3 regions of the Xenorhabdus bharatensis genome follow, and region 1 is predicted to be linked to each of the others. Evidence: predicted binding sites of a transcription regulator. Region 1 holds the regulator's gene; each other region holds the start of a gene.
The links. The regulator LexA, encoded in region 1, represses DNA repair genes until DNA is damaged. The targets are predictions, from matches to a motif close to TNCTGTATGTACATACAGNA.
Positions count from the first base shown of each region.

Region 2: a site for LexA is predicted at 5,408-5,427, ahead of sulA (SOS-induced cell division inhibitor SulA). Genes of this name have one in related genera too.
Region 3: a site for LexA is predicted at 1,609-1,628, ahead of uvrB (excinuclease ABC subunit UvrB). Genes of this name have one in related genera too.

Region 1 covers NZ_JBBMXG010000033.1:8,017-16,193, reverse strand. Annotated here, with positions in the region: gene pgi (glucose-6-phosphate isomerase) at 88-1,734, shown strand; gene ubiC (chorismate lyase) at 1,918-2,427, shown strand; gene ubiA (4-hydroxybenzoate octaprenyltransferase) at 2,463-3,320, shown strand; gene plsB (glycerol-3-phosphate 1-O-acyltransferase PlsB) at 3,425-5,893, opposite strand; gene AAC855_RS20140 (diacylglycerol kinase) at 6,031-6,402, shown strand; gene lexA (transcriptional repressor LexA) at 6,521-7,138, shown strand; gene zur (zinc uptake transcriptional repressor Zur) at 7,278-7,742, opposite strand; gene AAC855_RS20125 (DUF2628 domain-containing protein) at 7,827-8,177, opposite strand, start outside.
Region 2 covers NZ_JBBMXG010000001.1:84,902-93,078, forward strand. Annotated here, with positions in the region: gene AAC855_RS00400 (methylglyoxal synthase) at 1-2, shown strand, start outside; gene helD (DNA helicase IV) at 45-2,114, opposite strand; gene yccS (YccS family putative transporter) at 2,181-4,358, shown strand; gene AAC855_RS00415 (TfoX/Sxy family DNA transformation protein) at 4,588-5,196, opposite strand; gene sulA (SOS-induced cell division inhibitor SulA) at 5,446-6,018, shown strand; gene ompA (porin OmpA) at 6,376-7,509, shown strand; gene matP (macrodomain Ter protein MatP) at 7,586-8,035, opposite strand.
Region 3 covers NZ_JBBMXG010000015.1:107,826-116,002, reverse strand. Annotated here, with positions in the region: gene bioC (malonyl-ACP O-methyltransferase BioC) at 1-347, shown strand, start outside; gene bioD (dethiobiotin synthase) at 337-1,035, shown strand; gene uvrB (excinuclease ABC subunit UvrB) at 1,728-3,761, shown strand; gene yvcK (uridine diphosphate-N-acetylglucosamine-binding protein YvcK) at 3,955-4,863, opposite strand; molybdenum cofactor riboswitch at 5,144-5,338, shown strand; gene moaA (GTP 3',8-cyclase MoaA) at 5,325-6,317, shown strand; gene moaC (cyclic pyranopterin monophosphate synthase MoaC) at 6,351-6,830, shown strand; gene moaD (molybdopterin synthase sulfur carrier subunit) at 6,827-7,072, shown strand; gene moaE (molybdopterin synthase catalytic subunit MoaE) at 7,075-7,533, shown strand; gene AAC855_RS14950 (Bax inhibitor-1/YccA family protein) at 7,737-8,177, shown strand, end outside.

The sequences.
Region 1 (8,177 bases):
ACAGGAAAAGGAGATCCATCACAGTGTTAACTTGTTACAATCCTGTGCATTCCTATTTTTATCTACAGTAGATAGAGAACATTATTCATGAAAAACATCAACCCTAGCCAGACCGAAGCCTGGAAAGCATTACAGCAACATTTTGAGCAGATAAAAGAGGTTCACCTGCGAGAGCTGTTTGAACAGGACAAAGCGCGTTTTGCGACATTCTCTGCAATATTTGATGATCAGATTCTGGTGGATTATTCCAAAAACCGTATTACCGTGGAAACGCTGGAAAAGCTACAGGCGCTGGCGAAAGAAACTGATTTATCCGGGGCTATTCATAGCCTGTTTTCCGGTGAAAAGATTAACCGTACTGAAGATCGTGCTGTACTGCATATTGCTTTGCGTAACCGCAGTCACTCTCCGATTAAGGTTGATGGGGAAGATGTTATGCCGCAGGTCAATGCGGTACTGGCAAAAATGAAATCATTCAGTGAGCGCATTATTGGAGGGGAGTGGAAAGGTTATACCGGTAAGGCCATTACTGATGTAGTCAACATCGGCATTGGTGGTTCAGATCTTGGCCCATATATGGTGACAGAGGCGCTGAAAGCCTATAAGAACCACCTTAATATGCACTTTGTATCCAATGTGGATGGCACTCATATTGCTGAAACGCTGAAGTCTCTGGATCCAGAAACCACACTGTTCCTGATTGCATCCAAGACTTTTACCACGCAGGAAACGATGACTAATGCACATTCTGCCCGTGATTGGTTCTTGCAAAGTGCCGTTGATGAAGCACACGTCGCCAAACATTTTGCCGCACTTTCAACGAATGAACAGGAAGTCAGTAAATTCGGGATTGATCCGCAAAACATGTTTGAATTCTGGGACTGGGTCGGCGGCCGTTACTCTCTTTGGTCTGCGATAGGTTTATCCATTGTCCTGTCCATTGGATATGATAATTTTGAGCAATTGCTGAATGGTGCCCATGCTATGGATAAGCACTTTGCACAAACTGCTCCTGAACAAAATATTCCGGTTATTCTGGCGCTGATTGGCATCTGGTATAACAATTTCTTTGGCGCAGAAACTGAAGCGATTCTGCCTTATGATCAATATATGCATCGTTTTGCTGCTTACTTCCAGCAGGGAAATATGGAGTCAAACGGTAAATATATTGATCGTAATGGAAGCCCCGTGAATTATCAGACTGGGCCGATCATCTGGGGTGAACCGGGTACCAATGGTCAGCATGCTTTCTATCAGCTTATCCATCAGGGTACGAAACTGATCCCGTGTGATTTTATTGCGCCGGCAATCAGCCGCAACCCAATTGGTGATCACCACAGTAAACTATTATCTAATTTCTTTGCACAGACTGAAGCGCTGGCCTTTGGTAAAACTCAGGCTCAGGTTGAAGCCGAATTTGTTTCTGCCGGAAAGAATGTACAGGATGTGGCAAACGTTGTGCCATTCAAAGTGTTTGAAGGCAACCGTCCGACCAACTCAATTTTGTTGCGTGAGATTACACCATTTAGTCTGGGCGCATTAATTGCCATGTATGAGCATAAAATCTTTGTTCAGGGCGCAATTCTGAATATCTTCTCATTCGATCAATGGGGCGTTGAACTGGGCAAACAATTGGCAAACCGTATCCTGCCTGAACTCCACGATTCAGAAGCGGTAAATAGCCATGATAGCTCTACAAACGGATTGATTAATCGTTTCAAAGAATGGCGTTAATCTGATTTATTATTTTATTTAATCTGCTATCCCCTCAGTAACACTATTTATTGGGGGGATATTTTTTGTAATTGACATAATTTGTTATCAACTTTTTATTTTATTGGTCTGTAACATGATATCCTCACCTCCCATTCGTTGTGCTGTCGGAGAAGTTGATATTCTCCGCAATTGGAAAATGACATGGCAGATGACACAATATTAACTTCTACTCCTATTCACTGGTTTTCAACTGAGGAAGCCAACACGCCTGAGAGTATTCTGGACTGGCTGATGGAAGTCGGTTCAATGACTCGTCGTTTTGAACAGCATTGCTATCATGTAACTGTCACTCCATTTCGTGAGTGCTTTATTACAGCTGAAGAGCTTGGTGATGAAAGTGAGCACTTACCTATAAGTGAAAAGTACTGGCTGCGGGAAATCATCTTGTTTGGGGATAACATTCCGTGGTTGTTGGGACGCACAGTGATCCCGAAAGAAACATTAACAGGGCCGGATAAAAAGCTGGTGGATGTAGGAACTGTTCCTCTTGGGCGTTACCTTTTTAGTGGTAATAACCTGACACGGGATTATATTCAAATAGGGATACAGGGTCAGCGTTGGGCGCGTCGCTCTTTACTGCGTTTATCAGAAAAGCCATTATTACTTACAGAAGTTTTTTTGCCAGAATCACCTGCATATAAAATGAAATAAATAAGAAATGAGGGAGAAACAGATTGGAGGTCAGTATGACGCAAAATAAATGGCGTGCCTATTGCCGTTTAATGCGTATTGATAAACCTATTGGCGTATTGTTACTAATATGGCCAACCTATTGGGCATTATGGATAGCAGCAAAAGGTGTACCCAATTTACATATTCTGTTGGTTTTCACTCTGGGTGTTTTTTTCATGCGGGCAGCAGGGTGTTGTATTAATGATTTTGCCGACAGGAAATTTGACGGACATGTCGAAAGGACAAAGTCTCGTCCGCTTCCCAGCGGGGATATCAGCGAAAAAGAGTGCAAAATTTTATTCAGCATACTCGTGCTGATCTCTTTTGTGCTGGTTTTAACGCTGAATAAAATGACGATAGCCTTATCCTTTGCCGGATTAGGTCTGGCGTGTGTATATCCTTTCGTTAAACGGGTCAGTAACTTACCTCAGGTTGTATTAGGTGCTGCCTATGGCTGGTCAATTCCCATGGCTTTCTCGGCGGTAAGTGAGTCCTTACCATTAGAATGCTGGTTATTATTTCTGGCAAATGTCATATGGTCAGTCATCTACGATACCCAATATGCAATGGTTGATCGTGATGATGATTTGAAAATTGGTGTGAAATCGACGGCAGTTTTGTTCGGGCGTTTTGATAAGCTGATTATTGGTATTTTGCAACTCATCATGCTGGCAATTCTTATTGTGGTTGGCTGTTTGGTGAATTTAGGCGGAATGTATTACTGGACTGTATTGCTGGCTGGTGCGCTTTTTATTTATCAGCAAAAACTCATCTTTGACCGTAGTCGTGAGCCATGCTTTCAGGCATTCATGAACAATAACTATGTTGGTTTTGTTTTATTCCTCGGCATTCTTTTCAGTTATGTTTTTTAACCCTATATTGTTAAACCAAATGGTTTAAAAAAAACGGGTGGTATAACTTAGTTTAAGGTTATACCACCCGTCTATTTTTCAGACGTTATCTTCAGAAAAGTCTCTTATTCCTGAATTTCATCTTCCAGTTCGAGATCACTGTGTTCAGGAGGCATACTGACACTTTCAATTGTCAGACGGATCTCGGGAGACATCAGCTCACTCAACACCTGATAAAGTGCTTGGGCATTTGTGGTAACGATGTTGCCACTATCATGGATATAACCTTCTTCCCGCAATGTATTAACAGAGCAGGAGAACACGGCTTTATCGAAGAATTCCGGCGCATTAATGCCATGCAGCACTGACAAACGCTGTGCCAACATCCGGCTCTCTTTTTCCAGTGCACCACGGCTGATATCCGGAGTGGCATTCAGTAAAGAAAGCGTGATGGCATAGCGTTGCAATGTTTCCCGGATACCGGCCGCCAACAGTTGTAGAGGACGAATACGCTCAGGATTGAGTACCAGCACTTCCTGCTCTTTATTGCAGATCAGGCGTTGGCGTACTAATTCATCAATCAGGGTATTTACTACATCAGGCAATTCCGCCTTACTGTAACGCATGAACAGTTCCTGCTTGAGCAGAGGATAAACCAGCTCTACTTGTCTGAGCAGTTCAGTGCGGCTAATACGGCGATGATGCATCACGATACTGGCGATTAAGGATGGCAGGATCAACAAATGCTGGATATTGTTGCGATAGTAGGTCATCAGTACCGCGCTTTCACGAGGCAGGATAATGATATCCCCAAGGCTGTCTTTTTCGACCTCAAACTTATTCATCCGTAAAGCGTGATCCAATAGCTCTTCTGCCGTTTTGGACGGAATAGTGACATCATTAGTGTAAGTAACATTGCTCATCAGCTGCATATAGCAATCTAACTGCTCAATAAGCTGCTCACGAGTAAGTGCTCGCTGACGTGATGACAATAAGGCTGTGCTGCATAAATTAATCGCATTTGCAGCCGCCGCGTTATTGATATTCACCATAATATTATCCGCCAGTTTGCTGACTGTTGGTGTCAACCATGTCGGGCGTTGTGCTTCTATTGGGTCGATGGCGTCACGCCATTCAGGAACATGCTGATTCAGATATTGTACTAATGGAATGGGTTCACCAAAGTTCACGTAACCTTGCCCCAGATTACGCAGTTTACGCAACCCACGAACCATCTGGAAAAAGCCTTCTTTTTCTTTGGTTGCACCGCGTAATTCCTTGGCATAGGTTGCAACCTCCATCACATGTTCATAACCGATATAGATCGGCACAATCGTGATAGGCCGTGACTCTCCACGTAACATTGCCTGCAATGTCATGGAAAGCGTACCTGTTTTCGGATCGAGCAAGCGGCCTGTTCGCGAGCGCCCACCTTCAACAAAGTATTCAACGGAATAACCACGGGAAAATAATTCACCCAGATATTCACGGAAAATAGTTGAATAAAGTTTATTGCCTTTAAACGTGCGGCGGATAAAAAACGCACCAAGACGGCGGAATATCGGGCCAGCCGGCCAGAAATTCAGGTTAATGCCCGCTGCGATATGTGGTGGAACCAGACCCTGATGATAAAGCACATAAGACAACAACAGGTAATCCATATGGCTACGATGGCATGGAACATAAACAAGTTCATGACCATCCTGAGCCAATTGGCGGATACGTTCGCCATTATGGACATTAATACCCTGATAGAGACGGTTCCACGTCCAGCTCAGTACTCGGTCTGTTATGCGAACTGTTTCATAGGAGAAATCAGCGGCAATTTCTTCCAGCATATTGATGGCATTCTGTTTCGCTTTTTCTGGCGAAATTTTCTTGCTGCGAGATTCGTCAGCAATCGCTTTTTCAATCGCTTTAGATTCCAGTAACTTTCTGAACAGATCTTGCCGCGCAGGTAAACGAGGCCCTACGGCGGCCAAGCGTTGGCGGGAATAGTGTATCCGTGCAACACGGGCAAGTTTATTGGCAATAATTGTATCTGTGCCATGTTCATCAGCAATACTGCGTAATGACACTGGTGCTGAAAACCGGACAAAACTATCTCGCCCAAGCCACAGGATTGCAAAAAACTTCTGGATCCCATTAAGCAGGCGTAGCTGAGGAGCTGTATTGGTTTCCTGACCCTCACGCCCGGGTGAGCGCCCGAACATGACAGAAACCGGCACCATCTGAATATCTAAATCAGGATTACTACGATGTAAATCCAGATAAGAATGGAAAATCTTCACAGATTCATGTTTAGGCGCATAGTAACTGAATACACGCGGGCCATCATCAATGAATACATAGCTTGGAAGCTGTGTATCATCAATATCCAAAGGCGTCAGAGGATCCGGTAAATCCTGAGCAAGACACTGTTGACGCAGAGTCAATAAATCGGCCTTTGAATGATACGGTAACACATACAGAATAGGCCGAGTCGTATCAAGACTCAGCTCTGTAACAGGGACCGTTGGAATAAGTTTACTTTTAACTAAAAGTTTTATCGGCAACTTCAATAAGTTGTAATATATTTTACGCCAAGCTGACATAACTGCTTTAAGCCTCTTGTTAGCAATGCGCGGCAAGCATACCAGAAACAGATTTTGAGATCTGTGTAAATAAGATAATAATAGGGGCTAAAAGTTATATGATCTTAAAACTATTATGATTCTTGAAGAAAATTTTTATGGCTAACCAATCAACAGGTTTAACCCGCATAATTAAAGCGGCTGGGTACTCAGTAAAAGGTATTAAAGCTGCGTGGAAAAATGAGGCTGCATTCCGGCAGGAGGCAGTTTTAACTATTTTAGCAACTATTTTGGCATTCTCTTTTGATTTCGGCATGTTTGAGAGACTTTTTCTCATTAGTTCAGTCATGTTAGTGCTTATTGTTGAAATGCTGAATAGTGCGATTGAGGCGGTTGTGGACCGTATTGGCAGTGAATATCACGAACTATCGGGGCGGGCAAAGGATATGGGCTCAGCTGCGGTATTTTTAGCCATGATTTTAGCACTATTTATTTGGGTGATCATTGTTTGGTCATATTTCACCCGTTAATGTGGTGTGTTTTTCGTCAAAAATCGTTATTTAGCGGCTTTTACATTCTGACTGGTTCCCAATTCAATTTTAGCTGTATATACTCACAGTCAGACTGTATAAACAAACAGGGGGCGAAATGAAAGCATTAACAGCCAGGCAGCAAGAAGTTTATAACTTGGTGCGTGACCATATTTCGCAGACGGGTATGCCACCAACACGTGCTGAAATTGCCGCGCGTCTTGGTTTTCGTTCACCTAACGCAGCAGAAGAGCATTTAAAAGCACTTGCGCGTAAAGGGGTGATAGAAATTATCGCTGGTGCTTCCAGAGGTATCCGTTTGCTGCTTGAAGAGGAAGATGAAGGGGCTGGGCTACCACTCATCGGTCGTGTTGCTGCTGGTGAACCACTATTGGCTCAGGAACACATTGAAAGCCATTACAAAGTGGATCCGGAATTATTTAAACCGAATGCTGATTTTCTATTGCGTGTCCGTGGTATGTCCATGAAGGATATCGGTATTATGGATGGTGATTTACTCGCTGTGCATAAAACACAGGATGTTCATAACGGGCAGGTCATCGTGGCACGGATTGAAGATGAAGTCACAGTAAAACGTTTCAAACAAACAGGAAACAAGATAGAACTGATTGCTGAAAATCCTGAATTTAAGCCTATCGTTGTGGATTTACGCGAACAGAATTTTACCATTGAAGGGTTGGCAGTTGGCGTAATTCGTAACGGGGACTGGTTCTGATTGTAAAAGCGGATAATTATACATTACCCATTCTGGGCGGTCATTTTTCGTAGTTCCCGCGAAGCACATGCTTATGCGGGGACGTAGAAATTAATGAATTCATTATCAGTAATGACCGCCTGATAAGGTAATTTTAAACTCATTCCATACACGAATTAGTTTCATGGCAAGAAGAACATAATCCGTGGATTTCTATGACACTGTGCCGCAAATGAAACCCTGCATGCTGTGCTAAATTTTGTACCGCTGATTCGATATCTTCAGCATCCTGTTCGGTAACAGAGCCACAATTATCACAAAGAAACATTGCTGATGTATGGCACGGTTCTTCAAAGTGATGACACATCACATAACTATTTGTAGATTCTATTTTGTGAACAAAACCCTGTTCCAGTAAAAACTCCAACCCTCGATAAACAGTTGGCGGCTTAGCCTGTGGCTCAACTTCACGTAGCAGATCCAGCAAATCGTAGGCACTGATTGCACCTGGTTGGGCTGAAATCAAGCGCAGAATCTCAAGGCGTTGAGGTGTTAAACGAACCCCTCGTGACAGACAGATTGCCTCAGCCTGCGTCAGTAATTTTTTTTGATTGATAGCTTTCATTACACCTCTCACACCTACACGATGCTAATGGTTTAATATTACCATGTTTTTTGTGGCTAAGAGAGGTGTTCACTTGATGTATTCTTAGATCATTTTAAGGCCTTTGAATGGATTCCAGCTAACATCACCTTCTTTTTCTTTTAGGTAATAAGAATAATTAGCTGTTACACCATATAATGCAGCACTCATAGCTCCCAGAAAAATACGGATAAAATTTGCAATTTCAAGGGATAGAGGGACTATCGCGCTAATCATAAAAAAAGCAAAAAATAAAGCAACACTAATCCCAAGTATGGTTAGTCCTTTTTTCCACATTCCAAGCACAATAAAGTAGATAATGCCAAAGAAAAATGCGAAGAAGTTCATATTTATCTTGACACGTGTTAGGTAAGGTGAATTTTTAAAAGCAGCTTGATATTCTTTAGAAGAAGGTGC
Region 2 (8,177 bases), on a different contig from region 1:
AAATACAGCCACCAGCAAAGAAAGCCTGATTCTCTCCCGGAAATCTAAGGTTTACGGTGCGCTGGAACACCTAGTTTAGATAATAGGTGAATAAATACCGATGGATTTTTCGGTTCCTGCATCAACCAAACCTGCTTTTTTGCTCTCGTCAATGCAACATATAAAAGGCGTTGCTCTTGTGTATCAGAAAATGTTTCAGGTTTCGGTAGTAAAACCTGCTCCAGCACTGTTACTTTTTCTGATGCCGGAAAACCCTCGTTTCCTTTTTGTAGTCCTAAGAGGATAATGTAATCAGCCTGCAACCCCGAAGACGCCTGAATAGTCATAAAGTTAATATTTAAATTCGGCCAACGGGTCGCTGCTTTCTTCAATACATCTGGCTTATGAAAACAGTAACGTGCCAATAAGAAGATAGTTTCCTGATTGGTGACATAGCCACTCATCTTGTTCAACAAGGCTTCTAATTGTTCTTCAGGCAAAATTATGACTGATTTTTTATCTCCTTTTGTTGAACTATGATGGGTGAAACTATACTGTGAAGCACTCACTTGGCTGTGAAACAGATGGATAATTCCATTAGTGATTTTACTAATATGCTCATTAAAACGATACGTGCTATCTAAAATACACTCGTCACTTTCACCAAAATAAGCAGAAAAAGTCTTTATTGAAGGCCATTCAAGGCTGTTAAACCGGCAAACTCCCTGCCTGTTATCTCCTACCGCAAATATATGGCTCTGTTTATTCTGCGCTTGTAGCGCAGTTAATAACTTGATACTTAAAGGAGATATGTTCTGTAGATTATCTAACAGGACATGCTTCCACGGGCTAATGAAACGTCCTTTTTGCAGAGTATGTACTGCCTGATGAATCAATCCATAAAAATCCAGCGCTCCTTCTTCTTTTAATGCCGATTTCCAGGCTTTCAACAAAGGTGCCATCAGGCGGATACGTTTTGGGAAACTATCTGAATATTCAGGCAAAGCCTGTTCAAGCATCTCTTTTTGGCTACCGCCATGCATTCTCATTAACTCCAGCCAATAATTCAGATGGCCGGATAAACGGGATTGTATTTGCCTGTCATTCCAATATGCTCCATCGGGTAACTGCCAGTCTAACTCTTCATTCAACCATTCGCGCCAGCCTTTTGCCTGCGATTTTTTTTCATTACACTGTTTTTGCCATTCCCGAATAAGAAAGTCATGGCGCTTTTGAGTATTAGTTTCTAATTCGCTAATTTTTATCGTTTTACTACTTGCCTGCTGAATAATGCAAAGTGACAGTTCATGGAATGTTCTCACTTTTATCGTTTTTGTTCCCGAGCGTAACTGAATACGTTTATTTATCTCCTCGACTGATTTCTGCCCGTCTGATAGTAATAAAATCTGCTCAGGAAGCGCCTGCTGGCGTAATAATAGCCATTCAGCCCGTGCAATTAAAACAGACGTCTTTCCGCTTCCCGCACTTCCCGAAACTAATATGGATTTTTCACCATTAATAATGGCCTGATATTGTAACTGGTTGAATGGTACGTTTTCTGTGATTTGGAAAAATTCTCCATACCGTTCCTGAATCCGTTCAGCCCACTGCCGATTGATGAGATTTCGCCATTTTTCCCCTTCATTGAGCCAGTTCAGGCACGTCTGGTAATTATCGCGACAATTTTCAAAGTGCTTGAGTCTTTGTAATGGTAAGGGAATAGATTGAAATATTTCATGAATTTGTTGCTGTAATAAAAATAAATTTTCTTTCTTCATCCAATAGTCTTGCTGCCGGATTTTATCAATTTTACTTATCTGAGCAGATAGAACATCAGAACTAATGCCGCTCATATCAGAGCTCCATGCCTGCCATTCCTTTAATAAATAATGGTAAAAACGCTGTGTTTGCTGCCATTCAGTGCCATGTAAACGAACGACTTTCCCCTCCGGTAACTCAAATTCCAGTTCCCCCCAGACAAGCCCTCGCTTACACTGAATATCGATTAATTGATTAAATGGAATTAGGTACTGATGTTTATCACCACTGACTTCAATGCCAGCATTCAGTAAACGCACTCGATTATAAGGATGCCGGGCAAGTCGTTGCCCCATTTGTGTTGATTTTAGTTCCATTGTAATAGCACCGTACCTGAAAATTGTTGAGCTATCTGCTCACTTAAATGTTGTTAGGAGTTTTTTGTGCTAACTGTTTTTTCCAGCTCCCGCCATTTTTTGTATAACAATCACGTTTTCTATTATATTCGTATATTTATTGCGCTAACAGGAACTACACTGGTTCCCTGGCTATTGAAAGAAGAACCCAAGATTACCATCCCTCTGACGTTAGGTGTGGTCGCCGCAGCATTAACAGACTTGGATGATCGTTTAGCGGGCCGTTTACGCAATCTAGTCATCACCTTAGTCTCCTTTTTTGTTGCTTCTGTTTCTATTACTTTGCTTTTTCCATACCCGTGGTTCTTCACTCTTGGGCTGGCAATTTCTACCTGTGGTTTCATACTGCTTGGTGCTTTAGGGCAGCGTTATGCCACCATTGCTTTCGGCGCTTTATTGATTGCAATATATACTATGCTGGGTACATCGATATTCCCTGTCTGGTATCAGCAACCTTTATTATTACTCACCGGTGCAATTTGGTATAACTTGCTGACATTAGCAGGGCATGCACTATTTCCTATCCGCCCGTTACAAGAAAATCTGGCGCGTTGTTATCAGCAGCTTTCTGTGTATCTGCATGCCAAAACAAACTTGTTTGACCCAGATGCTGAAGCTGAGGAGTACGAGCAGGCTATGTTTGATATTGCTATGGCTAACAGCACATTAGTGTCAACATTCAATCAAACGAAAATAGCTTTATTAAGTCGTTTGAAAGGAGATCGTGGGCAACAGGGAACTCGAAGGACTCTGCACTATTATTTTGTTGTTCAGGATATCCATGAACGAGCCAGTTCGTCTCACATTCAGTATCAAAAGCTACGGGAAACATTGCGCCACAGCGATCTTCTATTCCGTTTCCAACGATTGTTGTCCATGCAGGCGCACGCCTGTGAGCAGGTTTCACAATCCATTATCCTGCGTAAACAATATCAGCATAGCTCACGATTTGAGAATGCTTTCACCTATCTTGAAATCTCTTTAGAGAAATTAAAAAACCAACAAATAGTTGACACTAAGATCGTTGCATTCAGTAATTTACTGAAAAATTTGCGGGCAATTGATGCACAGCTAGCCGGTCTCAGTTCTGAGCAATATCTGATCCTTCAGGAAGCAGCTCAACATGATAAGCAATACAACGATAAACAAGAAGAGACACAATTATCCGATGAGGCCTTAACGGGATGGCGTGATATTTCATTTCGGCTTCTCAGCAATCTGACACCCAAATCAGCACTATTCCGCCACGCGATCCGTATGTCTGCTTTGCTTTGTACTGGTTATGCCATTATTCAGCTATTTGATATACAAAGAGGTTATTGGATCCTGCTGACCAGCCTGTTTGTCTGTCAGCCTAACTACAGCGCGACCCGACGCCGTCTGGCTCTCCGGGTTATCGGAACATTGGCGGGTATTTTAATTGGCTTGCCTATTCTCTATCTTGTACCTTCTATTGAAGGGCAATTATTGCTGATTGTCATTTCAGGTGTGTTATTTTTTGCCTTTCGTAGTAGCCAATATGCACATGCCACTCTATTTATTACATTATTGGTATTATTCAGCTTTAATTTATTGGGTGAAGGCTTTGAAGTAGCGCTGCCCAGAATAGTCGATACCCTGATCGGTTGTGGTATTGCCTTATTGGCAGTCAATTTTATTTGGCCTGATTGGAATTTCCGCCAATTACCACAAGTCATTACTCGAACAATGAATGCCAATTGCCATTATCTGAATGCTATTTTACTGCAATATCATCAAGGAAAAAGTAATTGTCTGGAATATCGGGTTGCTCGCCGGAACGCTCATAATTACGATGCCGAACTGGCTTCAGTTGTATCGAACATGACATCAGAGCCTAAACATCATCGTATTTCTCAGGAAGAAGCATTTCGTTTACTTTGCCTTAATCATACTATGTTGAGTTATATTTCCGCCTTAGGCGCACATCGTGACAAGCTTAATGAACCTATCATTCTGGAGCTATTGACTGAATCAATTCGCCATGTTGAGTCTGCATTGCAACAAGACAGAATTGATGATGAATTCCTGCATCAGATTTCAGAGCATTTGATACAAAAAAGTAACCAATTAACTTCTGATAATAGCAAAGTTCAACTTGTATTACAGCAAGTAGGACTACTGATTGAACTATTACCTGAAATAGTTAATTTAAAAAAACAAATAAACATTCAGAAATCAAATTAATTAAATAAATAAATCCCACTTCCTATGAAGGCGGGATTTATTATTTTAACACCTTATATGAAATTATATTTTCTGCATTTCAAATGAATTATTAACTGTCGTCTGATATTAATAGGATATAGAATAATACTATATACCTTTTCATAATAGTGAAAGTATCCGCATGCGGTATCCCTTACCCCGCGCGACACGCGGGGTAAGGGATACTCCTATCATTTTGAAAAACTATTTAGTTACCATATTCTAATTCTTGATGCCATATAACTAATTCATTACGTAGCTTTTCCGGCAACACAGCAACATGGCAGCCTTCTATTGCTCCAGCTAATGCCAATAAAATATTTACACTTATCTTTTTTCCGTTTTGTTGTAATTTAAGATAAGTTACTTTTGCTCCCAATACACGCAATTCTTCTACTTTTGATATTCCTGCTTTCCATAACTGGCGCTCCAAAACCACTCCAAGATTAGGAAGATCTTTTAATCTGAGAGGTTTTTTTTGTTTATTAATAATATCTGTCAGTGTCTCTTGATAGGCTAAATTAACATATTCGGATAATTGTTTTTGATCCTGCCAAAGTGATTCACTGACCCGGTAATAACGCAAAGCCACAGGAATTCCCCTTTTTGAATAGATGAACGTTTCCATGCCGTTAGCTTTAAATAACGTTTCTGCATAATTATTCCCTCGTAAATAAAGCTCACCTTCATAACTCAGGGCGAACAAGACTCCATCAATTGATAATCCAATTCCACCAAACTGGGATTTCTTTTTAAGTTTCCCCAATGAAGATACGCCGTGTTTCAATTGATCAAAACGAGCCCCTGATAAAAACATTTTTATCACTCCATGAATTATATCCTGACTAAATATTTTATACTCTGTCCCCTTGTTTGTTATTAATAATATAAATAACAAGAACAAGTAATTAAAACCATACGCAATCTGTTTCTGGCTGCCAATCATTAAATTAGAAAAAAACTGTTTTATATGAATTTTTGCGAAGCGTCTTGAAAAAAATGGTCTTGCTTTTAGCCAAATAACCGATTACTGTATATATATACAGGCATCATGGTGAGGAACATTATGCGTATTCAACCCACTCTGGAGTATCTCATTGAGAGTAAAATTGAAGCTGAGAGCGGCACAACTCACAAACACGAAACCACTAATGTAATAAGCACCAGATCTACAAAATTAAAACGCCTTAGCCAAGCTGAGCAAAACGCCTTACAAGCAGTAAATGGCACAATCAGTGAGTTAACCTATTGTGAACAATGGCCTGTGCTTAATCACATACTACTTCCTTTGCTACATCAATCCAGGAATGAAAACAGGTGGTTACTCTGGATAACCCCTAATAAAAGATTAAGCCGCCAGTGGTTAGTCGATTCGGGTTTGCCTTTAGACAAAAGCATTCAATTAAACCAAATTACCCCAGTTGCATCACCCTATGCCATGGAGAAAGCCTTAGCAAGTGGTAGCTACTGTATCGTATTAGGGTGGCTGCCAGAACTGTCTGAATATGGAGTACAAAAACTGAGATTAGCAGCACAGAAAGGGACAACTCTAGGCCTGATTATGCGTCCTCAAGCCTCATCCGGGCAGTATAATCCCGTAGAGGGCAGAATAAAGTTCCATTCTATTTACTATCATTGAATTAATTTAAGATTATTCTCAGTATTTTTTAAAATAAACATGCTATGAATAATGAAATATTTTTATTTTTTATAAAAATCAAACGATTAAATAACAATCTCTCATAGGCCATTATTAATAGTATTTAATTTCTTATAGGTATTAATTTAAAAAATAGGTATCACAAATCACCATGTACTTGTAAGTTTTAAAGTTCGTTGTAGACTCTACAAAGTTAGGTTGATGCTGATTTAACTAACATTTCAGGAATTATCTATTGATATTAAGCGCATATACCTAACAGATTATTTCAACTAATGGCCAACAATAAGACTTTAAGGCCAACTACTTATTATTTGGATGATAACGAGGCGTACAATGAAGAAGACAACTATCGCAGTGGCCGTGGTAGTAGCAACTTTTGCAACTGTGGCTCAAGCTGCTCCAAAAGAGCATACTTGGTATGCAGGTACTAAGGTAGGTTGGTCCGACTACAGTAGAACAGGATTTAAAGATATCAATATTGCTAAAGTAGCAACAGGCAATGCTGACAAGAAAGATGCTCTGGGTGCCGGAGCTTATGTGGGTTATCAGGCAACACCATACATAGGTTTCGAATTAGGTTATGATTGGCTGGGGAAAATGACCTATAAATCTAAGATTAATGACGCCAGTTTCAAAAGCCAGGGTATTCAGCTTGCAATGAAATTGAGCGCCCCGCTGACAGACTCTTTAGATGCTTATACTCGTCTGGGGGGCATAGTATGGCATTCAAATGCTTCAGCAAAGTACAGCCACGAAAATAAAAGAAAAGACCATGTAAAAAATAATAGTACTGGTATTTCCCCACTAATCGCTCTCGGTGCTGAATATGCATTGACAAAAAATATTGCAACGCGTCTGGAATACCAATGGGCTCCAAGAGTTGGTCAGAGCGGAAGAGGCAGCCCAGATGCAACTATGCAAGATAGCAGCTCTTATTTAGGGCCTAAACCAAATAACGGATTGCTAAGCCTTGGTGTTTCTTATCGTTTTGGTCAGGATGAAGCTACACCTGCTCCTGCTCCTGTGATCCCGGCTCCGGTACCTGTTGTTGAAAACAAAAGCTTTACTCTGCGTTCTGATGTCCTGTTTGACTTCAGCAAATCAACATTGAAGGCTGAAGGTAAACAGGAACTCGATACCCTCTATAACCAATTGAGTAAAATTGACCCAAGTCAGGGGCATGTTGTCGTTCTTGGTTACTCTGACCGAATCGGTAGCCAACACTACAATTTACCTCTGTCCCAAAAACGGGCTCAATCCGTTGCTGACTACCTGATTGAAAAAGGTATTCCTGCGAACAGTATTCAGGCTGAGGGTCGCGGTAAAGAAGATCCAGTGACCGGCTCAACATGTGACAATATCAAAGCACGTTCTAAATTGATCTCGTGTCTGTCACCAGACCGCCGTGTTGTTATCAATATTCAGGGTACTCAAGAAGTCACAGTCCCAGCAAAATCTACCCTTTGATTTATCTACATTATTCATAAAATATAAACCTCATGTGTAAGCATGGGGTTTTATTTATTTCACCGTTTTTCAAAGACTATTTATCTAAAATCGCAGCTAAGTCCTGCTTTAAATTCAGTATTTGATGCGCATATTTCTCTTTATGTTCTGCATCTTCCAATAATTGTACAATTGTTTCAGATAAAGTATTACCACGGCGTCGGGAGAGATTTGAAAGACGCTGCCAGACATGAAAATCCAGGTCAATAGACTTTTTGCGCGAGTGCTGATGCTCGGCGTTAAAATGGCGCTTACGCCGTGCCCGGATAGTTTGCTTCATGCGGTTGGATAAAGCTTGATTCATATGCAGTGAGATCCATTGCAAAACCCTGACAGGTTCTCGCTCTAACTTTAACAATGCATTAATTGCATCCTGAGCTGCACTTTTTTCAAGATATTTAGTTATTTCTTCACCTTCTCGATGTTTTTTCACTAAATAAGCCCATTTCCAGCCACATTCCAGATTTTCCAATTGTTGATATTTCATTTGATCTCTCAGTGACAGCGTAACTTAAATTAAGCATAGCAATTATTTCTCTTAATTTCTCATAACAACACCGGATTATCGTATATTTTTCAGACAATCAATGAGATGGTACAAATATCGTTCCTTTCAAAGATTCTGGCAT
Region 3 (8,177 bases), on a different contig from region 1:
TTTCTACCTTAGCGCAGGGGTCACTCTGGGAGTTGGAAGCCGCATGGAAACGGATTGATGATTACCGCCACATTAACCAATTTCTGCCTTTACAGGCGATTGCAGATGCCTGTCAGCCGTACCGGAACCAAATCAGGCATCAGCAATATAATCAGCGCTACCCACAATTGCTACCTCTATTAAATTCTCTAAAAGGAATTGGAGCTACACATCTTCATCATGGGCGTCAGCAAGGATTGATGACTAGAAAGCGCATGAATGCGCTTTCAGAAGCTTATCCCAAGAATAATGGGAATTACCCATTAAGCTATCAAATTGTTTTTGGAGTTATTTATTGTGACAAGTAAATACTTTCTTACCGGAACTGATACTGAAGTGGGAAAAACGGTTGTCAGTTGCGCGTTATTACAGGCAGCTAATGAAAAAGGTTACCAAACTGCGGGTTATAAGCCGGTTGCATCAGGCTGTGAACTCACCTCTGAAGGTATACGTAACGGGGATGCTCTGGCGTTATTGCATAACAGCTCAGTCCCGCTTATCTATCAGGAGGTTAACCGGTTAGCATTTATTGAGCCTACATCTCCTCACATTGTCAGTGCTGAACTTAACCAGCCTATTGAATTTTCTGTGATGTCACAAGGTCTGGCTGCATTATCAACAAAAGCAGACTGGGTGCTAGTTGAGGGAGCCGGAGGCTGGTATACGCCGTTATCTGAGAATGACACTTTTGCTGATTGGGTCATACAGGAGAAACTGCCCGTAATATTGACGGTAGGCGTGAAATTAGGCTGTATTAACCATGCGGTGTTAACAGCAAAAGCGATTCAGGATTCAGGGCTGAAATTAGCAGGCTGGATTGCGAATGAAATTGAGCCACCCGGTAGGCGTCAGGCTGAGTATCTGATGACATTGAAGAACATGATCCCGGCTAACTTACTTGGGGTCATTCCCCACATGAACGGGCTGGAAATAGAGCGTCATGAAACAGGTAATAATATAGGGAAATATATAAACATTGATTTATTGGTTAATTAGTTGTTTAAATAATGTTGGTTAAAATCCCAGTAAGGGGTAGTGGGACAGCCGAAATATTAGTATAGAATCCACTCCGTTTCGACAACTTTTGTACTGTTTTTGAACAAAAAATAACGTAAATCAACTCTGAAATAGCATGAAAACACTCTATTATTGAGAAAATACATAATGGGGGATAACTCCGCAACTTCCCATAGTTAATAGGATTTGTTGAGTTATCCACTGTTCCTGTGGATAACCTTGTGTATTAGGTTTAGACAAGTGGTCTGACACAAGATAATACGCGGCTTGCGCAAGATTTGCTGTTATTCTCTCCTTTGATTTTTTTTCATTAAAAATTAAATGCTTATATAAAATCAATTCCTTTTGCTATCTCTTTGTCATTCCCTGCTTTATCATTTCAATAACTAATACGAAAATAAAAAAGACAAAAAGACTGTCTGGGGATAAAAATAGGCTTATATAATGTTAACTAAAGGTTAATATCACATTGAGTTATATGTCAGATTGGTTACTTCCTTTCAGATGCGGCTTTTGAGTAGGGCGGTAATATTATTTTGTTAACCCACTTGAAGCTGTTTTTTTATCCAGTATTATAAGGGCGTTTTGGTTAGCGTATATATCTTGTGTATTTTCGGGTTATGGCTTGGAAATAAATAAGAATAGAGTTGTGCAATGTTATCGGGTGGAAGATGAGTAAAGAAACGAACAAAGTATTCAGGCTGCATTCTGATTTCGAACCTGGCGGTGATCAGCCAGAAGCCATCCGCAAACTACAGGATGGGCTGGAAGATGGCCTTGCCCATCAGACATTATTGGGTGTTACGGGTTCAGGTAAAACGTTTACGATTGCCAATGTCATCGCCAACATGAACCGGCCAACAATGATTCTGGCACCCAATAAAACATTGGCAGCGCAGCTCTATAGTGAAATGAAGGAGTTTTTTCCGGAAAATGCCGTAGAGTACTTCGTTTCTTATTATGATTATTATCAACCCGAAGCCTATGTACCCAGCTCTGATACTTTTATCGAAAAAGATGCCTCTGTAAACGAACACATTGAACAGATGCGCCTCTCTGCAACCAAAGCTCTGCTGGAGCGAAGAGATGTGGTTGTTGTGGCTTCTGTTTCCGCTATTTATGGGTTGGGTGACCCTGATAGCTATCTGAAAATGATGCTTCATCTGACAAATGGTATGTTGATCGATCAGCGTTCTATTCTGCGGCGTTTGGCTGAACTGCAATATACGCGCAATGATCAGGCATTCCAGCGGGGAACATTCCGTGTGCGGGGCGAAGTGATCGATATTTTTCCGGCTGAATCGGATGAACACGCGTTACGTGTTGAACTGTTTGACGATGAAGTTGAACGGCTTTCCCTGTTTGATCCACTGACGGGGCAGGTTGAATATAACGTCCCCCGTTATACGGTTTATCCAAAAACGCACTATGTAACACCTCGTGAGCGTATTCTTCAGGCGATAGAAGAGATTAAAGTTGAGTTAGCTGACAGGCGAAAAGTCCTACTAGCTTCAGATAAGTTACTGGAGGAGCAGCGTGTCACTCAGAGAACACAATTTGATCTCGAAATGATGAATGAGCTGGGATATTGCTCCGGGATTGAAAACTATTCCCGCTATCTGTCTGGTCGTGCACCGGGTGAACCCCCTCCGACTTTATTTGACTATCTGCCTGCGGATGGTTTGCTGGTGGTGGATGAATCCCATGTCACCGTTCCACAGCTTGGTGCGATGTATCGGGGAGACCGTTCCCGCAAAGAGACACTGGTGGAATACGGCTTCCGGCTGCCATCAGCACTGGATAACCGTCCGATGCGTTTTGAAGAATTTGAGGCACTGGCTCCACAAACCATCTATATATCAGCAACACCCGGTAATTATGAACTGGAAAAATCCGGTAATGAAGTGATCGAACAGGTGGTGCGCCCAACGGGCCTGATTGATCCTGAAGTTGAAGTTCGCCCGGTAGCAACTCAGGTGGATGATCTGCTGTCTGAAATCCGTATCCGGGCGGTTAAAAATGAACGTGTATTAGTCACCACTCTGACTAAGCGTATGGCTGAGGATTTAACTGAATATCTGGAAGAACACGGGGAGCGGGTGCGCTACCTTCATTCTGATATTGATACCGTTGAGCGGGTCGAAATTATTCGTGATTTGCGTTTGGGTGAATTTGATGTGCTGGTGGGGATCAACTTGTTGCGTGAAGGCCTCGATATGCCGGAAGTCTCTTTGGTAGCCATTTTGGATGCAGATAAAGAAGGCTTCCTGCGTTCAGAGCGCTCTCTAATTCAGACGATTGGTCGTGCGGCGCGTAATTTGCATGGTAAAGCGATTCTGTATGGTGACAAAATTACCGCTTCTATGGCAAAAGCTATTAATGAAACAGAACGGCGCCGAGAGAAGCAACAGGCATTTAACGAAGAAAACGGTATTGTACCAAAAGGGCTGAATAAAAAAATCGGCGATATTCTGCAACTGGGTCAGCCTACTCATGGCAAAGGAAAAAGCAGAACCAAAAATAGAAGCAAATCTGATTTGGGGATTGATGATTTCCATAAATTATCTGCGAAAGAGTTGGAAAACAAAATCCGTGAATTGGAAGAAAAAATGTATCAATATGCGCGGGATCTTGAATTTGAGCAGGCAGCTAACATACGCGATCAGGTTCAGGCATTGAGAGCACAATTTATCGCTAATTCCTGAGATTATTGCCAGCCGTTAATGAGTGGCTAAACAGAATAGAGACACAATGGATTTCAGGATGTACCGCGGCGGCAAGGGGGAGGCAAATTCGTCGGGAACGAATTTGCCCAGCCAGAGGCTGGCCTCCGGTGATGCATGAAAAGCAGGAGCCTTTCATGCATCAGGAGCAGAGATAACCGTATGCCCTGTATTATTAGCCCAGTTTTTGCAGCGTATCTTCTATTGCTTGCCGTAATAACTCACGATCATGGCGATAAGGAACATCCTGTGCTTCTAAGACTTGTTGTGTAACAATCCGGTTACCTAATTGGCTGATATCAGTACGTGGGCCAACAATAATTGCGTTGACCATTTTGCGTCCGATTGTATTCTCTATCATCTCAAGTTTTTCTTTCAATGAAAGGTCGGCTGCCGCATGGCTGAGTTCTTTCCCTAAATTACCGATATAAATCATATTGGCATTGCTGCGTCGCAGGGACTGGGTCAAATCTTCCAGCAACAATAATGGCATTAAGCTGGTAAAGAAACTGCCCGGGCCTATTAAGATCAAATCAGCCTGTTCAACCGCTTCCAGCGCCTCTTTGGTGGCGCTAACATGGGGATAAAGCATTAACTTTTTTGGAACACAATCCAGTTGATCGATATTCACTTCTCCATGCACTTCATGGCCCTGAGCATCCACCGCCATTAAGTCGACAGCTTGTTCGGACATTGGGATCAAATGCGCATTTACTTTCAGCAGATTTCTGAGCAGATTAATTGCTTCAAGAGGGCGGACACTTAAATGATCTAAAGCTTTTAACATTAAGTTGCCCAGATTATGTCCGGCTAATTCGCCACTACCGCCAAACCGATATTCGAACATAGCTGAAGCAACCGTCGGCTCTGTGATCAATTGATTAAGGCAATTTCGGGTATCACCCCAGGCGATACCGCCTTCTGAACGCCTTATTCTTCCGGTTGAGCCTCCATTATCTGTTGTTGTGACAATACCAGTCAGGCGGGCACCAAGGGAAGAGAGAGATGACATAACGCGCCCAAGTCCGTGACCACCGCCAAGGGCAACCACACGATCCAAATCGGCTAATGTTCGGTTTCGCATAGGATTCCTGCTACTGAATTAAGTGTGCTTGAATAAATTTTATGTAATCTATCATAAAGTATGATGTTTTTAGCAATCGTTATGATTTTATGCGATTTTATCAAGTATTTCAGGATGTAAACAAAATGAATCAGTAACAATAGCCTGATGTTGATGGTTTTTTGTAACCCTTTGTATAATAAAATATATATCGATATTGTCATTAGCTTTTTTCTGATTTAAGGGGTAGAATCCCACAACAAGGTTTAGTCACGTATGTCACGATTCATATGATGATTAAATTTGGAATTAACCCCTAGCCTCTGCATCTAAGTCTTTGTTGTATAATTTTTTTATTAATTGATTCTACCGTAAATTGTTCTATCAAATTAATACCACATCGATATGATGCTTTGGCCGTGACCCCGCGTCACCAGGGTGCAAGGCAGAAATGCGTGCATCCCCCATGATTGGAAGGTGTTATAGTGGAACAACTTATCGATACATTTTCCCGCAAGTTTTATTACTTGAGGTTATCGGTTACTGATGTATGCAACTTTCGTTGCACATACTGCCTGCCTAACGGCTACCAGCCAGGCAGCAATCAACTCAACAAATCATTTCTCACTTTGCCGGAAATCCACCGTGTTAGCCGCGCTTTTGCAGAATTAGGCACAGAAAAAATTCGTCTGACTGGTGGCGAACCCACTATGCGCCGTGATTTTTGCGACATAATAGCCGCAGTGCATGAAAACCCGCAGATTAAAAAAATTGCGGTGACGACGAATGGTTACCGCATGGAGCGCGATGTGACCCGCTGGAAGGAAGCAGGGCTCACAGCGATTAATGTGAGTGTGGATAGTCTTGATCCTCGCCAGTTTCACGCTATTACCGGGCAGGATAAATTCTTTCAGATTATGCGTGGGATTGATGCAGCCTTTGAAACAGGTTTTAGCACAGTCAAAGTGAATGCGGTATTAATGAAAAATGTCAATGATACCTGCCTGCCAGCGTTCCTTGACTGGATAAAACACCGCCCGATCCAATTGCGTTTTATCGAGCTGATGGAAACGGGAGAAGGGAGTGAACACTTCCGGCACCATCATCTTTCCGGTGATGTCATACGCAGTCGTTTACTCCAGCAAGGCTGGCAATTGCAAAAACGGGAACGTAGTGACGGCCCGGCTCAGGTATTCAGGCATGCGGATTATCAGGGCGAAATTGGCCTTATCATGCCGTATGAAAAGGATTTTTGCCAAAGTTGCAATCGCCTGCGCGTTTCTGCCATTGGTAATCTTCATTTATGCTTGTTTGGTGAACAGGGAATTCCATTACGTGATTTGCTGTCTGATGACGGATCTCTCGACGATTTGAAATTACGTATACAGGGTGGGTTGAGGCATAAACGTGAAACTCACTTTTTGCATCAGGGAGATAGTGGTATTACCCCTAATCTTTCTTTCATTGGTGGTTAATTTAACGGCTCAATTTATTTTTCAGGAGCGAGAATGTCCCAACTGACTCATATCAATACATCCGGCGAAGCCCATATGGTAGATATTTCTGCCAAAGCAGAAACAGTACGCGAGGCCAGAGCAGAAGCCTTTGTCGAAATGCAAGCTGAAACACTGGCTATGATAGTTTCCGGTGACCATCACAAAGGGGATGTTTTTGCAACCGCACGTATTGCCGGAATTCAGGCAGCAAAACGGACATGGGAATTAATTCCATTGTGTCACCCGTTGTTACTGAGCAAAGTCGAAGTTCAGTTAGAAGCACAAACAGAACATAGCAGGGTCAGAATTGAATCCTGTTGCCGCCTGACAGGGAAGACAGGGGTAGAAATGGAAGCGCTGACAGCGGCATCCGTGGCAGCTTTGACCATTTATGATATGTGTAAGGCAGTACAAAAAGATATGGTAATCGGGCCGGTACGTTTGCTGGAGAAAAGCGGTGGAAAATCGGGAAATTTTAAGGTGAAAAAATGATAAAAGTTCTGTTTTTCGCTCAGGTACGGGAGTTGGTAGGCACTGATTCTCTTGAATTACCAAATGATTATCCAACGGTGGAGCACCTTCGCCGGTCGCTACTTGAAAAAGGTGAACGCTGGGCGCTGGCACTGGAGGATGGGAAATTGCTGGCAGCCGTGAACCAATCGTTTGTTCACGCTGAACACCCACTGAGTGACGGTGATGAAGTGGCCTTTTTCCCGCCGGTCACCGGAGGTTAACGATGGAAAAGACACGAATCAGTATCCAGCAAGCAGTGTTTAATGTCGGTGAGGAGTACCAATGGCTGGCTCAATCTGATGAAGATGGTGCGATTGTGACGTTCACGGGTAAAGTTCGTAATCACAATTTGGGTGATAACGTTCAGGCACTGACTCTGGAACATTACCCGGGTATGACAGAAAACATGCTGCATAAAATCATTGATGAAGCCCGACAGCGTTGGCCCTTACAGCGGATCAATGTTATTCATCGTATTGGGAAACTATATCCGGGGGATGAAATTGTATTTGTTGGTGTAACGGGGGCTCATCGCAGTACAGCTTTTGCCGCTGCTGAATTTCTGATGGATTATTTAAAGACTCAGGCTCCTTTCTGGAAAAAAGAATCTCTTAACGCTGGGGAACGCTGGGTAGAAGCAAGAAAAAGTGATCAGGAAGCGGCAGAACGCTGGTTTACATAATGAGATAAGATGATAAAAAACATATTGATGAGGCCTTTTGCGGGTTATCTCTAAAAGCAGGTAGATAAATCATATATCACTAAAATTGTGATTAATTGGCAGATGGTTTTGTTCATGTTCTATGCTAATGTATAGCATTTGAAACAGATTGTTTATTGTTAAACAGTCTTAACCCTTCAACATTGTCATAAAAGGTACTCGTCATGGACCGATATCAACGTTCCAACGGTTCGATTGTCCAGCAAGCTGGCTCAGGTATACAAACTTATATGGCACAGGTCTATGGCTGGATGACCTGTGGTCTGTTACTCACTGCATTTGTTGCATGGTATGTAGCAAATACCCCTGAAATTTTATATGCCATCTTCAGTAACTCCATCGTATTTTACGGCTTGATCATTGCACAACTGGCATTGGTGTTTGTGCTGTCTGGCATGGTGCATAAAATGAGTGGTGCCGTAGCTACCGGGCTGTTTATGCTTTATTCCATGCTGACCGGGCTGACGATATCCAGCATTTTTGTGGTTTATACCAGTGGCTCTATTGCCAGCACCTTTGTCATCTCGGCTGCGATGTTTGGTGCGTTGAGCGTTTATGGCTACACCACCAAGCGTAGTCTGAGTGGTATGGGCAGCTTCCTGTTT